2 regions of the Clostridium sp. Marseille-Q7071 genome follow, and region 2 is predicted to be linked to the other one. Evidence: riboswitches for the same ligand, from Rfam matches in the RefSeq annotation. Region 2 holds a riboswitch; the other holds the start of a gene.
What was found. A riboswitch is a leader RNA that binds a small molecule or an ion and turns the genes downstream of it on or off. The one in region 2 is predicted to bind FMN.

Region 1 (6,897 bases), 3.8 Mb from region 2:
GAAATATACCTGTTCTAAAATTAAATAACTTATATTGATTTTCTAATAAAATAAAAGAACTCAGTAAAACAAAGTTTACTGAGTTCTTGGCAGGGGCAGCAGGACTCGAACCCGCAACCAATGGTTTTGGAGACCACTACTCTACCAATTGAGCCATACCCCTATAACGAGATTAATTATATCACATTCTTTTTATAAATACAATATGAATTTTATTAAAGTGATTTATCCAATTTTACAAAATTACTTCCGCTTTCAAATGAAAAATTTAAATTCATTTCTTATAAATTTTTTATAGTTTCTTAAAAAATAACAATCCAGTATGTTAGCCTATTTTCCATTATACTACGTTATCAAATCCTTCTCATAGCATCACTACGAACAAACCCTAACGCTTTATATTATATAAAATAGGCTAACCTCTTTATCTTGTTATTTTTTTTAAACTCCTAATTTAAGCTTATCCATATTTTAATTATTATTGCACATTAAAACCTGAGGATTTAACTTTTGATAATATCTCATCAAAGTTTTCTGTTCTAACCCTTACCACAATTTCTTTAACTTCTGTTTTGCTCTTTGGATCTACAACAACAAAACTTATTATGTCTCCTTTATTTTCAGTAATAATCTTAGATAGTTTTGATATTTGTCCTGGAATATCATGTGCTATGATTGCTAAACGATGTCCTTTATTTAATCCAAATAGTTCAGTAAATTGATGGAATATTCCATAGTGAGTTACTATACCTTTAAAATCTCCACGTTCATCTACAACTGCTATAAATGAAACACTTCTAGTTTCTAAGAAGTGTGCTGCTTCTTCAACTTGTTCCAATGGTTTTATTGTTGGTACATCAGTTCTCATAACGTTTTCTACTAAAAAATCAGAAAGTAAACATTCTCTTTCTACACATTTCTCATAATAATAAGTGTATATTTTTTCTTTTGATATAGCTCCAATAAACTTATTTTCTTCTGCAACTGGAATTGATAAAAATCCATGCTCTTCCATAAGTTCTAACGCCTCACCTATTGTCATTTTTGGCGTAACAGTTATAAGTTTATCTCTTGTCAACATTAAATTGCTTACAAACATTGTTTATCCCTCCTTGTATTAAGGTACTCATGAATATTATATATCAATTATTAGAATTTTTAAATATTTCCTAAGTATTTTTATCGTTATAATATATAATTATAATAAAATGTTCATTAATTGGTACTCTCTATGATAATATATTTATATAAGTTTAGTTTTTTTACATAAATATAGTTTGATTTGAGTAAATATTTAATATAGGATACGGCATCTTTCAATTGTTATTTTCCCCCAGATGCCTAAGTGGGGTTGATTTATGAAAATTAGTTTAAATAAAATAGTTCACGCACTTTCAATTGCTCTTGATTTAGCTATGGTTAATTCTGATATGGGATTAAAAATGATGGAAGATATAGATAGTAATAATAGCACTAAGTTGAAATTTTCTCATCATTCTAATCGAACAACTTATATTTCATTAAGAATAGGTAAACAGTTACAGTTAAGTGATGAATCATATAAAAACTTATATATATCAGCTATGCTCCATGATATTGGATGTCAAGGTATTTTTGATAAAGCTCATACCTTTAAAGAATATATAAAAGAGCACTGTATTGAAGGTGCTAATATGATATTAAAAATCCCTATGTTTATCCATATGTATGATATCATTTTATATCATCATGAAAATTATGATGGTAGTGGAGCAATGAAACTGAAAAATTATTTAACTCCTATTGAAAGTCAAATCATAAGACTAGCAGATTCTGTAGAAATTTTATATGATGAAGCTATACCTTTTTATATGCAGAAAGATAAAATAATAGAATATGTTAAGAAAAATGAAGGAATAATTTTTTCTCCTAAAATAGTAAAGGCATTTTTAGAGATATGTCCTGCTGAAAGTTTTTGGCTAGATATAAACAATACACCTTTCTTTCCTTTTATATTACAAGATATTTTACCTAAAGATATTACTTATGTTACTTTAGAAGAATTTGAATATATAGCAGATATTTTTGCTTCTATAATAGACAATAAAAGTTCTTTTACTGCAAGCCACTCTAGAGGTATTGCAAACCTTGCTTATGAGGTTTCAAAGCATATTGGATATAGTGATTCTAAATGCTTAAAGATGAAAATTGCAGGACTTTTGCATGATATAGGAAAGGTGGCTATTCCTAATGATATTTTAGATAAAAATACCTCACTAACTAATGAGGAATTTTCAATTATTAAATCTCATACCTATTACACAAAGCTAATATTAGATAGAATTGAGGAAATATCTGATATATGTGATTGGGCTTGTAATCATCATGAAAAACTTAATGGTGAAGGATATCCTAGAAAATTAAAAGCTGAAGAAATCTCTGAAGAAGCTAGAATAATAGGAGTTTGTGATATTTATCAAGCTTTAACAGAGGATAGGCCTTATAGAAAAGGAATGTATATGTATGAAGCATTTAGTATACTAGATGATATGGCTAGCAATGGATTTATATGTAAAAAAGCAGTTAAGCATATGAAAGATACTTTAATTGCTAAGGCTCAAAAAAATTCTACTAATGTGCCTTCAGAAAATAATTAGTTATTTTTCAAAGACATTTTAATAATATTTATTTTTAGTTATAGTTTACAACTACTATGGCAATACTTTGTCTATTGCCTTTTCTTTTTATTGCTTTTGGGCTAAAATATTAAATGAGGTGAACTTAATGGAATTTATCGTTAATACTATAGAAGAGACAGAAGGACTAGGTGTTCAAATAGGTAAGCTTTGCAATAGTGGGGATATTATCTGCCTTATAGGTGATCTAGGTACGGGTAAAACTCACTTAACAAAAGGTATTGCAAAGGGACTAGATATACAGGACAACATTACAAGTCCTACATTTAATATAGTTAATGAATATGATAATGGGAGATTAAAATTTTACCATTTTGATGTTTATAGAGTTAATGATTCTGACGAAATTGCAGCCATTGGCTTTGATGAATATATTTTTGGTGATGGAGTTAGTGTTATTGAATGGGCAAATTATATTGAAGAATTAATCCCTGAAGATAGTCTAACAATTGTTTTAGAAAAAATTCCACAATTAGGCTCTTGTTGCAGAAGAGTCACTATAAATTATACTGGTTTAAGATATGACTATATAAAGGAGTTAACACTATGAGAATTTTAAGCTTAGATTGTGCAACAGAATGTGCTACTGTAGCTATATTAGAAGATGATAAATTAATTGGAGAAATAAACTTTAACTATAAAAAACAACATTCTGTAATTCTTATGCCAATGATAGATGAGGTTTTAAAAAATACCTCATTAAATATAAATGATATAGATGGATTTGTAGTTTCTAAAGGTCCTGGTTCTTTCACTGGTCTTAGAGTTGGTATGGCTACTATTAAAGGGTTGGTTCAAGCTTCTAAAAAACCTTTTATAAGTGTTTCTACACTGGACGGTTTAGCAAATAACTTATTCTATGCTAATGGACTTATATGCCCTATTATGGATGCTTTAAGAGGAAATGTATATACTGCCCTATACAAATTTGAAGATAACAATCTTATATCATTAACTGAGCCTATGGTAATTTCTCTTGATGAGCTTATAACTACTTTAAAGGAAAAAGATGAATCTATATATTTCATAGGTGATGGAACTTATAAATTTAAAGAAAAGCTTTCTAATGAATTAGAAAATATTAATTTCGCTCCATCCCATCTAAATTTAGCAAGAGCAGCTTCTTTAGGACAAATAGGCATAAAATATTTAAGTGATGGAATACAAGATGATATATATGCTACTGCTCCAATTTATTTAAGACTTTCTCAAGCAGAAAGAGAATATGAAGAGAGAATGAAAAGTAATGGATAGTCTATATACTGAATTAATGAATGCTAAGACTACTAAATATGTTCAAGAAATATCATCATTAAGCTTTCCTATTCCTTGGAGTTTACAATCCATTGAAAAAGAATTAACTAATAAATTTGCTCGCTATGTAACTTTAAAAAATAATGATAAAGTTATTGGTTTTGGTGGAATGTGGATTATTTTTGAGGAGGCTCATATAACTAATATAGCTCTTCATCCAGAATATAGGGAGATGGGCTATAGTCATATAATTCTTGATAGTCTTGAATCTATATGTAAAGATGAAGGTGTAACTGCTATGACTTTAGAGGTTAGAGCTTCAAATATAGCAGCACAAAAACTTTATGAACGTCATGGATTCAAAGTTGAAGGGATTAGAAAAGGTTATTACGAAGATAATAAAGAAGATGGACTTATAATGTGGAAAAGAGATATTTAAAGAATCGTGAATAATCATCACGGTTTTTTATTTTATGTTAAAATGTTCATAAATTTCTCAGTAAGTAAAAAATCCTTTTAGAATATTTATTATTTTTTAACAGTGACTAAAATATTAATAAGATAATATAACTCATTCACGACATATAAAAAGCTAGGATAAAATCCTAGCTTATTTTTCTATCTAATTTTTTAGCCATAGGTTCCACTTTAAATATTGATACAGAAACTCTTTTATATAATATAAATGTAAGTGCTGAAACTATTACTGCTTTTATTCCATTGAATGGCACTATTCCATACATTACATATTTTATTAGTTCACCTTGTGGCATATCTGGCATATATAGTGGAATTAATAAAAATACATTAGCAAGCACACCTACTATCTCCATAGATATAAGACCTACACTCATTGAAATTAATGCTGTTTTTATAGTTTTATTCTTATGATAAATATATGCTGCTGGACAAACTAATGAAATCCCAATTAAAAAATTTGCTAATTCTCCAATAAATCCAGTATGAGTTCCTTTTAGTATTAATATTAATACATTCTTAAAAGCTTCTATTATTACCCCAGCTAATGGTCCAAAAGCAAATGCTCCCATTAATGCCGGTACATCACTAAGATCCATCTTAAGCCATGGAAAAGTCGGTAATACCGGAAAATCAAAATACATAAGTATAAAAGCAATTGCTGATAATAATGAAAGTTTAATCATCTTATCTAATGTAAAATTTTTTCTCATTTTAAATACCTCCCAAATTTATACAACTTCTAGGAATCATATAAAAATTAAAAAACCTGACATATAAAAATACGTCAGGGCAGAATAATTCTTACACAATCTTCTTTCATCCAGACTATACTGTCGGCTTCGGAGTTTCACCGAATCATGCCTCTCGGCTCGCGGGCTTTACCGCCGGTGGGGACTTACACCCCGCCCTGAAGAGTATCAAAATATTTTTTTCACAATCTAATTATATACCAAAATCAAAAATTCCTCAATAGAATAATGATAATTAGTTATAATTATTTGAATATTTATTTAGATTTTGTCCCATAATTTAGATATAACAATTTAGATACAATATTATATACGTAATTACCTCCTCTGTATATAGGGCTTATTAAAGCTTACGGGAGGTGATATAATGGGTAATATCATCCTTTGCATCGTGGTTCTTTCAATAACATCAATAACCACAATAACTATATTAGCTATTTTCTGTTACAAACAAGAGAACATTAAAACGCTAATGAAAAACAAAAATGATATAAAAAATAATAAAATTTCATCAGATTTTAGGCATCTGAAATAAATAACCAGTCAAAGATGCGACGAATATTTTGTGTCATACAAAGAGGAAGGTTCCACTGATAGTGCTACTATCAGTGGGTTCTAACAATGAAGTGTGGCACAAAATAGTCTAGCATACTGACTAGTTATTTCTTGAAGATGCCTATTTAAGATAGATAAAAAAATAGTAAATAACTTCTACCAAAAGTTATTTACTAAAACTCATTTATTGCGTATATAATCGAGCTAATTACAGAGCTCTATAATCCTCTCTCCTATATTATGTCACTTTCTTTTAAAAACATACATATTATTGATTATTTTTTAATTTAAAGTATATAAATCAAATAGGCCATAAAGCTTCTAATCATATTTTATATCTAATAAAAATCAGTTTTCATAGATATAAGTACTATTGATTTCGCAATTCACAATGCACGATTCATAATTTTGGATATTTCTCAGCAATAGCTGAGAAATTTAAAATTAATTTATCTTTGGAGTTATGAAGTAATTTGAAAAGAAAAAAACTAGCAATTGTATTGCTAGTAAAAAAATTAGTTAAAGAAATTAGTTTTATTAAAACTAATTTCCACCAAAATTGTCAATTGTCCATTTTCAATTCTCCATTGATTAAAAGTAGTCTATCTATATTCCAGCTTAAGCAATATCTACAATAAATTTATCTATTCTATAAATACTTTAACTGTACTTCCTAATTTGTTATACTTTGAAGATATTTTAATTAAATTTTCTATGTACACTAAAAAGTTCGTGTTATTCTCAAGAACCATTTTTCCCTCTTTAAAAAAGGTTATACATTCATAGCAAACTCTAATATCATATTTTGAGTCAACATATATATGTTCAAGTACACTACCATGACCGAGATTATCATAATTTCTTTTTTTAGCTAAACTTACTAATTCTTCAAAATCTTCACATTCTCTTATAGGATTTAAAACTTCTTCTTTTAATTCATCTTCTAAATTATAGAATTGAAATTGAGTCTTTAAAAAATCTTCTATATTTTCTATTAATACTTCCTCTTTTAATACATATAGTATAATTTTTTCTGATTCTTTTTTATTATACAAACTCATATCAATTTTTTCATCTAACGCTCTTAAAACTTTATCAACTTCTAAATTACTATCTTCAAAATCTGGTTTGTAAATTATAATATTATAACAAATTCCACCTTGTAAATATGCTCCCATATTAAC
Region 2 (6,897 bases):
TTGACGAGCCAACAGCAGGGCTTGATCCTGAGGAAAGGATACGTTTTAGAAATTTACTTTGTGAAATTGCAAAGGATCGAATTGTTATCCTTTCCACTCACATTGTAGAAGATATTGAAGCAACTTGTGAAAACATTGCAATTTTAAATAATGGCAAAGTTATTTACAAAGGTACAACTGGGAAACTTGCTGAGTTTGCAAGTGGTAAGGTTTATACAATTACTGTATCGCAAAAGGATTTGAATAATATTAAAGATAAATGTATGGTGACCTCTATGCTCTCACAAGGCAGCAATGTCACCCTTAGAGTTTTGGCAGATAGTAAGCCTTTTGATACTGCTATACCATGCAACTCTACCATCGAAGATGGATATATGCTACTGATGGGAGGGCAGGCAAAATGAGCTTATTTTTTAAAGAGTGCAGAAATATATTGAAAACATATATATATTATATTTTTATTGCAGTTGCAGTATCATTTTATATCTCACAAATGGGAATTACTACTTCGGAGGATTTAAAAACATTACTTTCTCCACCACCTAAAATAGATATGGAAACACATTATGCTCCTTATGGTGAAAAAGAGTCTACACCGTCAAAGGAAATGATACCAAAGACAGTAGATAACTTATATCGTGAATATAAAGAAAATTCATATGTGACTTATCCACTGGGATTTTATAAAATTGTTAAGTTAGATGATAGTGAAACAAAAAAAATAGAACTTTTTTTGGAAGAGATAACTGGGAAAACTATAGAAGAATTAAACTTACTATGGGAGAATACTAATTCCGCTTCTTTACCAGTTAGTGAAGATATAACACTCGAGAGATTTAAGGAGTTAATGGCAAGTATTGATAAGCTTTTAGGAGGAGGCTCTGCCTATGGAGAAGATTTTATCGGTAGGTTCACTCGTATACCTGTTACCTATGAGGAAGCAGTTGAAGAATATGAATATATGATACAAAATGATAAATTAACCAACGGATATGCACGATTATTCTGTGACTATATGGGCATTGTTATGGGGATATTTCCTATATTTGTAGTGGTATTTACATCAATTAAGGATAGACGTAGTAAAATGGAGGAGCTTGTTTATTTTAGGGAAACTTCTTCTTTAAAGCTTGTTTTATCACGGTATTTTTCACTTGTTTTTATGATGATGTTGCCAATCATAATATTAGGCATTAAAGAAACTATAACTTTTATGTCCTTTGCAAACAGTGAGAATTTGACTATTGATTTATTTGCATTTGTAAAATATATAGTGTGGTGGATATTGCCTACACTTATGATTGTTACAGCTATAGGAATGTTTCTAACTACACTGACAGATACACCAGTGGCTATTGCAGTAGAGTTATTTATATGGTTTTTCAACATAAACAATATACAACTTACAGGTGACTATCCACTTTTAGGATTATTTGTTCGTCACAATAATCGTGGCAAGGGTATGTTGATTGGGGAAAATTTTAGTAAAATTATGACAAATCGACTTGTAATTACAGGACTTGCACTGTTAATAGTTATAATAACTGTATTTATATATGAACAAAAAAGGAGGGGTAAGCTTGACATTAGGAGAAAAATGGGGAAATGGTTTAGCTTTAATAAAAGTAAACCTAAAGTTAAGTACACTCGCTAACTTAGCATTTTCAGTTGTATTTTTATTTGCTCTGCCCTTCATTCAAGGAACATCAAACCTTAATGCAGTGTCCAGTGCAATTTGTCTCGAAAACTATGTGGCTATCATTGGCATCATACTTCTTGTGCCAATATTTGCTCCTGAGGAAGAAAGAGAAATTGATGAAATAGTGGCATCAAAACCAATGTCACTATTTATACCTTACACAGTTAGAATAATTCTAAACTTAGTAATTATTTTTGTTTTAGTGGGTTCTTTTATATTGATATTAAAGCATAAGGGCTGTGATTTTCCACTTATAAAATATATGTTAGGTACTTTTTTATCTGCTGTATTTTTAGGAAGTGTAGGACTTTGCTCATCTGCTATATCAGGCAGTACTATACTTGGTTATATGGCTTCTATTGGTTATTTAATATTAAATATGGCCACAAAAAATAAGTATGTAGGCAATTTTTATATATTGTCTATGAAGAATGGCAGTTTTGATGAAAAATATTGGCTGCTTGGTGGTAGTATTGTTTTAATTTTAATAGCGATTGTTGCTAAATGGTTAAAAAGAAAGCTAAGTTAAATAATATTAATATATAAAAATATACCCCTTAATTCAAAGGGGTATATTTTTATTATTATAATTTTCATGCATTGAAAGTATATGTAATATTATATACAATAAATATTGGATAATATAAGTATATTATATATATTTATCCAGTAGTATTACATATAACAATAACTTATTCATAACTTGATAACATAAAAATGGGGGAAGAATAGAATGAAAAAGAAAAGTAGGTTAATAAATATTTGTCTAACATTTATAATAGCAATCTTACTAATAGGAAGTATGTTATATAAAAATAGCTCACTTTATATTAGTTCAGATAGCTATCTATCAAGTGAAGAAGCAAAAAGAAGTGTTTATTCTATGAAAAATGAAAAAGACACTGAAGATGGCAAAAGCTTTGATTTTGATAGATTTACAGGTAAATGGTCAATAATAGAGTTTACTTCAGACAAAGATAATAAAATAACTATAAATGATAATACAAAAATTAACAAAGGTAAGTTTTATGTTGTAGTGTTAGATTCAGATTATAATATAATAGCTAAAAAAGATGAATCAAATGAAAGTGGAGATATAAATTTTACTACACCTAAAAGTGGGAAATATATTATTAGAATTGTTGGAAAAAATGCAAGTGGCAATTTAAATATAAAAATAAATGCAAATAATGATATAAAGATTTCTCATAAAGGTTTTTTTGAGTAATTAATTTAATAATTCTTTAGTAGTAATAAAAATTTTTTAGTATAACTGCTACTTACTTTAATAATTGAGAGGAAATTTCTCTTTCAGAAAATTAAGAAAAGTACTGTACAAAGTATTTTTTTAATGTTATATTAAATAATGTAAAAGTTAATAAGAAAATAAGTTCTTCAGGGCAGGGTGAAATTCCCTACCGGCGGTAAAGCCCGCGAGCGGTTCATGTACATGGACTGCTGATTTGGTGAAGCTGATAATTGATTATCTGGCAATTCCAAAGCCGACAGTAAAGTCTGGATGGGAGAAGAAGCAGAGAGAATATCTCTACTTATTTTGATGCAGTCGTTATATTTATTTTGCGGATGTTTTTTTGATGCAATCTAAATTTAATAACTATCGAATTTTATGCCCTGGATATTTTTATATTCAGGGCTTTTTGTGTTTTAAAAGAAAAATTCTCCTAACTATTGCCTGAAGTAAAAAGGAGAGGATTGCTTGGATGAAAATTATATGGCAAGAGCTTTAGAGCTTGCAAAACTGGGGATTGGATATACATCTCCAAACCCAATGGTAGGATGCATCATCGTAAAGAATGGACGTATCATAGGTGAAGGATGGCATATGAAATATGCTGATCTCCATGCAGAGAGAAATGCATTTTTAAGCTGCATAGAAGACACGAAAGGGGCAGAATTGTATGTGACTTTGGAACCATGCTGTCACTATGGGAAGACACCACCCTGTACAGAAGCCATTGTGGAATATGGGATAAAGAGGGTTATTGTAGGTTGTACTGATCCTAATCCTCTAGTTGGTGGAAAAGGAATTGAATTTTTAAGAGAACATGGCATTGAAGTAACAATTGGAGTATTAGAAAAGGAATGTAGGAAACTAAATGAAGTATTCTTTCATTACATTTCCACGAAAGAACCTTTTGTCATATTAAAATATGCAATGACCCTAGATGGAAAGATTGCATCTAGTACAGGGAATTCCAAATGGATAACAGGAGAAGATACTAGAGAACATGTGCATTATCTCCGAAAAAGATACACAGGAATTATGGTAGGAATAGGAACAGTACTAGCAGATGATCCAATGTTAGACTGCAGAATAGACCATGGAGTAAATCCTATTCGAATCATATGTGATTCCAACTTAAGAATTCCACTAGAGAGCAAAATTGTAAAATCATCTCATGAAATTGAGACGATCATTGCTTTTTGCAAAGGAGATAGAGAGAAGAAGTATAAGCTTAGCAAGGCAGGGGTAACTCTTATGGAATTTCGTGATAATGAAAGAATTGATTTAAAGAAGCTCATGGAAAAGCTTGGCGAAAAAGGCATTGATAGCATTCTGCTTGAAGGGGGAGGAACCTTAAACGAGGCAGCTCTAGAGGCAGGAATTATAAAAAAGGCGTATGTTTACATAGCACCTAAGATAATTGGAGGAAAAGAAGCACTTACGCCTGTTGAAGGTAAAGGACGGGAACAGATGAGTGATGCCTTTCAACTAGAAGATACCACAATAATAAAGTTTGAGAATGATTTCTGCATAGAAGGATATTTGAGGAGTTGAAATTATGTTTACTGGAATTATTGAGGAGATAGGAACTATAAAGTCAGTTAGAAATGGAAGCAAATCATCTATTTTAACTGTTGAATGTAAGGATGTTCTGGATGAAACAAAAATTGGAGATAGCATTGCAGTTAATGGAGTATGTCTTACCGTAACTGATATGGCAAAGGATGGATTTACTGCAGATGTCATGTCTGAAACAATGAACAGAAGCACTCTTGGGAATATTGGAAGCGGTTCAAAAGTAAATCTAGAAAGAGCTATGCTTGCCAATGGAAGATTTGGAGGACATATGGTATCTGGACATATTGATGGGATAGGATGCATATCGCACATAAGAAAAGATGACAATGCTGTTTGGTACACCATTACCACAGATAAAAAACAGCTTTGCTATATTGTGGAAAAGGGATCTATTGCAATAGATGGAATCAGTCTGACCATTGCCTGTGTAGATGAAGAGGGATTTAAAGTATCAATTATACCTCATACGCAAAAAGAAACTATTTTATCTTATAAGAAAATTGGTGATAAGGTAAATTTGGAATGTGATATGGTAGGAAAATATGTTGAAAAGCTTTTAAAATCAAAGGAATCAGAAGAAAATAGTAAGATTACGGAACAGTTTTTAATCGAACATGGTTTTTAGGAGGATGATATTATGAAAAAAATAAACACAATAGAAGAAGCAATAGAAGATATCAGAAGTGGAAAAATCGTTCTAATTATCGATGACCCTGACAGAGAGAATGAAGGAGATTTAGTATGTGCAGCAGAATTTGCAACACAGGAAAATGTAAATTTTATGGCATGTTATGGAAAAGGATTAATATGTATGCCTATGAGTGCCAAGTTAACTAAGAAGCTTGGATTAGAGCAGATGGTAAACAATAATACAGATAATCATTCTACAGCTTTTACTGTTTCTATCGACCATGTAGATACCACTACAGGGATTTCTGCTTATGAAAGATCCATTACTGCTATAAAAGCGGTAGAAGATGATGCTAAGCCGGAAGATTTTAGACGTCCTGGTCATATGTTTCCTTTAGAGTCAAAAGATGGCGGCGTAATTGAAAGAAGGGGACACACGGAAGCAACTGTTGATTTGGTAAAGCTTGCAGGACTTAAAGAATGTGGATTATGCTGCGAAATTATGAGAGAAGATGGAATGATGATGCGTACCACAGAACTCTTGGAATTTGCAAAAGTACATAAATTAACGGTGATAACTATTGCAGATTTAGTATCTTATCGATTAAAAGAAGAAAGTGTTATAAAGAAGAGTGCAAAAGCAAAGCTACCTACCAAGTACGGCGAATTTACTATTTATGGTTATGAAAACACATTAAATGGAGAGGAGCATGTAGCTTTAGTAATGGGAGATGTGGCTGATGGAGAACCTGTTTTATGTCGTCTCCATTCTGAATGTTTAACTGGTGATATATTAGGCTCCCGTCGCTGTGACTGCGGTGAACAACTTGATACTGCTATGAAAGCTATTGCAAAAGAAGGAAGAGGAATTATTCTGTATATGCGTCAAGAGGGAAGAGGAATAGGACTTATCAATAAGTTAAAGGCCTATGAACTTCAAGAACATGGGTGTGATACGGTAGAGGCTAATATTAAGCTTGGTTTTCCAGAAGATTTAAGAGACTATGGAATTAGTGCTCAAATATTATATGATTTAGGAGCAACAGAACTTTTACTTTTAACAAATAATCCTAAAAAGATAACAGGACTAGCTGATTACGGTATTACTATAAAAAAGCGTGTTCCTATTCAAATTAATCCTAACAAAGATGATAGATTTTACCTTATGACTAAACAAATAAAGATGGAACATATGACAACTTATTAGTGTGATATGACGAAAGTATTCATGGTTAAGGGAAGAAAATTATAAAGAATAATTGGAGGAAAAGAAATGAGAAAATTGGAAGGAAATGTAGTAGCAAGCAATATAAAAGTAGGAGTTGTAGCAGCAAGATTCAATGAATTTATTGTATCAAAATTAATATCGGGAGCTCAGGATGCATTAATACGTCATGGAGTTAATGATGATGATATTACCCTTGCATGGGTTCCAGGAGCTTTTGAAATTCCATTAGTGGCACAAAAGATGGCGTCATCTGGAAAATATGATGCAGTTATTTGTCTTGGAGCAGTTATTAAAGGTTCTACTACCCATTATGACTATGTGTGTGCAGAGGTATCAAAAGGAATTGCTTCTATAGGGTTAGCAACAGGAATCCCTACGATTTTTGGAGTGCTTACAACAGATAACATTGAACAAGCTATTGAAAGAGCGGGTACAAAGGCTGGAAATAAAGGATATGATGCTGCTTGTACAGCAATTGAAATGGTTAATTTGATTAAAAATATTTAGTTTAAGTAG

Region 1: it holds a riboswitch for FMN, as region 2 does, so the genes downstream of both, ACWPW7_RS00960 (ECF transporter S component) here and ribD (bifunctional diaminohydroxyphosphoribosylaminopyrimidine deaminase/5-amino-6-(5-phosphoribosylamino)uracil reductase RibD) in region 2, are expected to answer to the same signal.

What each region holds. Positions count from the first base shown of each region.
Region 1 is NZ_CBCOPR010000001.1:206,379-213,275, forward strand. It holds tRNA gene ACWPW7_RS00930 (tRNA-Trp) at 88-163, opposite strand; gene ACWPW7_RS00935 (CBS domain-containing protein) at 479-1,099, opposite strand; gene ACWPW7_RS00940 (HD-GYP domain-containing protein) at 1,359-2,636, shown strand; gene tsaE (tRNA (adenosine(37)-N6)-threonylcarbamoyltransferase complex ATPase subunit type 1 TsaE) at 2,764-3,225, shown strand; gene tsaB (tRNA (adenosine(37)-N6)-threonylcarbamoyltransferase complex dimerization subunit type 1 TsaB) at 3,222-3,929, shown strand; gene rimI (ribosomal protein S18-alanine N-acetyltransferase) at 3,922-4,368, shown strand; gene ACWPW7_RS00960 (ECF transporter S component) at 4,535-5,119, opposite strand; FMN riboswitch at 5,214-5,328, opposite strand; gene ACWPW7_RS00965 (hypothetical protein) at 6,358-6,891, opposite strand.
Region 2 is NZ_CBCOPR010000001.1:4,021,318-4,028,214, reverse strand. It holds gene ACWPW7_RS19145 (ABC transporter ATP-binding protein) at 1-404, shown strand, start outside; gene ACWPW7_RS19140 (ABC transporter permease) at 401-1,654, shown strand; gene ACWPW7_RS19135 (hypothetical protein) at 1,581-2,228, shown strand; gene ACWPW7_RS19130 (hypothetical protein) at 2,433-2,927, shown strand; FMN riboswitch at 3,087-3,234, shown strand; gene ribD (bifunctional diaminohydroxyphosphoribosylaminopyrimidine deaminase/5-amino-6-(5-phosphoribosylamino)uracil reductase RibD) at 3,432-4,499, shown strand; gene ribE (riboflavin synthase) at 4,504-5,148, shown strand; gene ACWPW7_RS19115 (bifunctional 3,4-dihydroxy-2-butanone-4-phosphate synthase/GTP cyclohydrolase II) at 5,161-6,360, shown strand; gene ribH (6,7-dimethyl-8-ribityllumazine synthase) at 6,427-6,888, shown strand.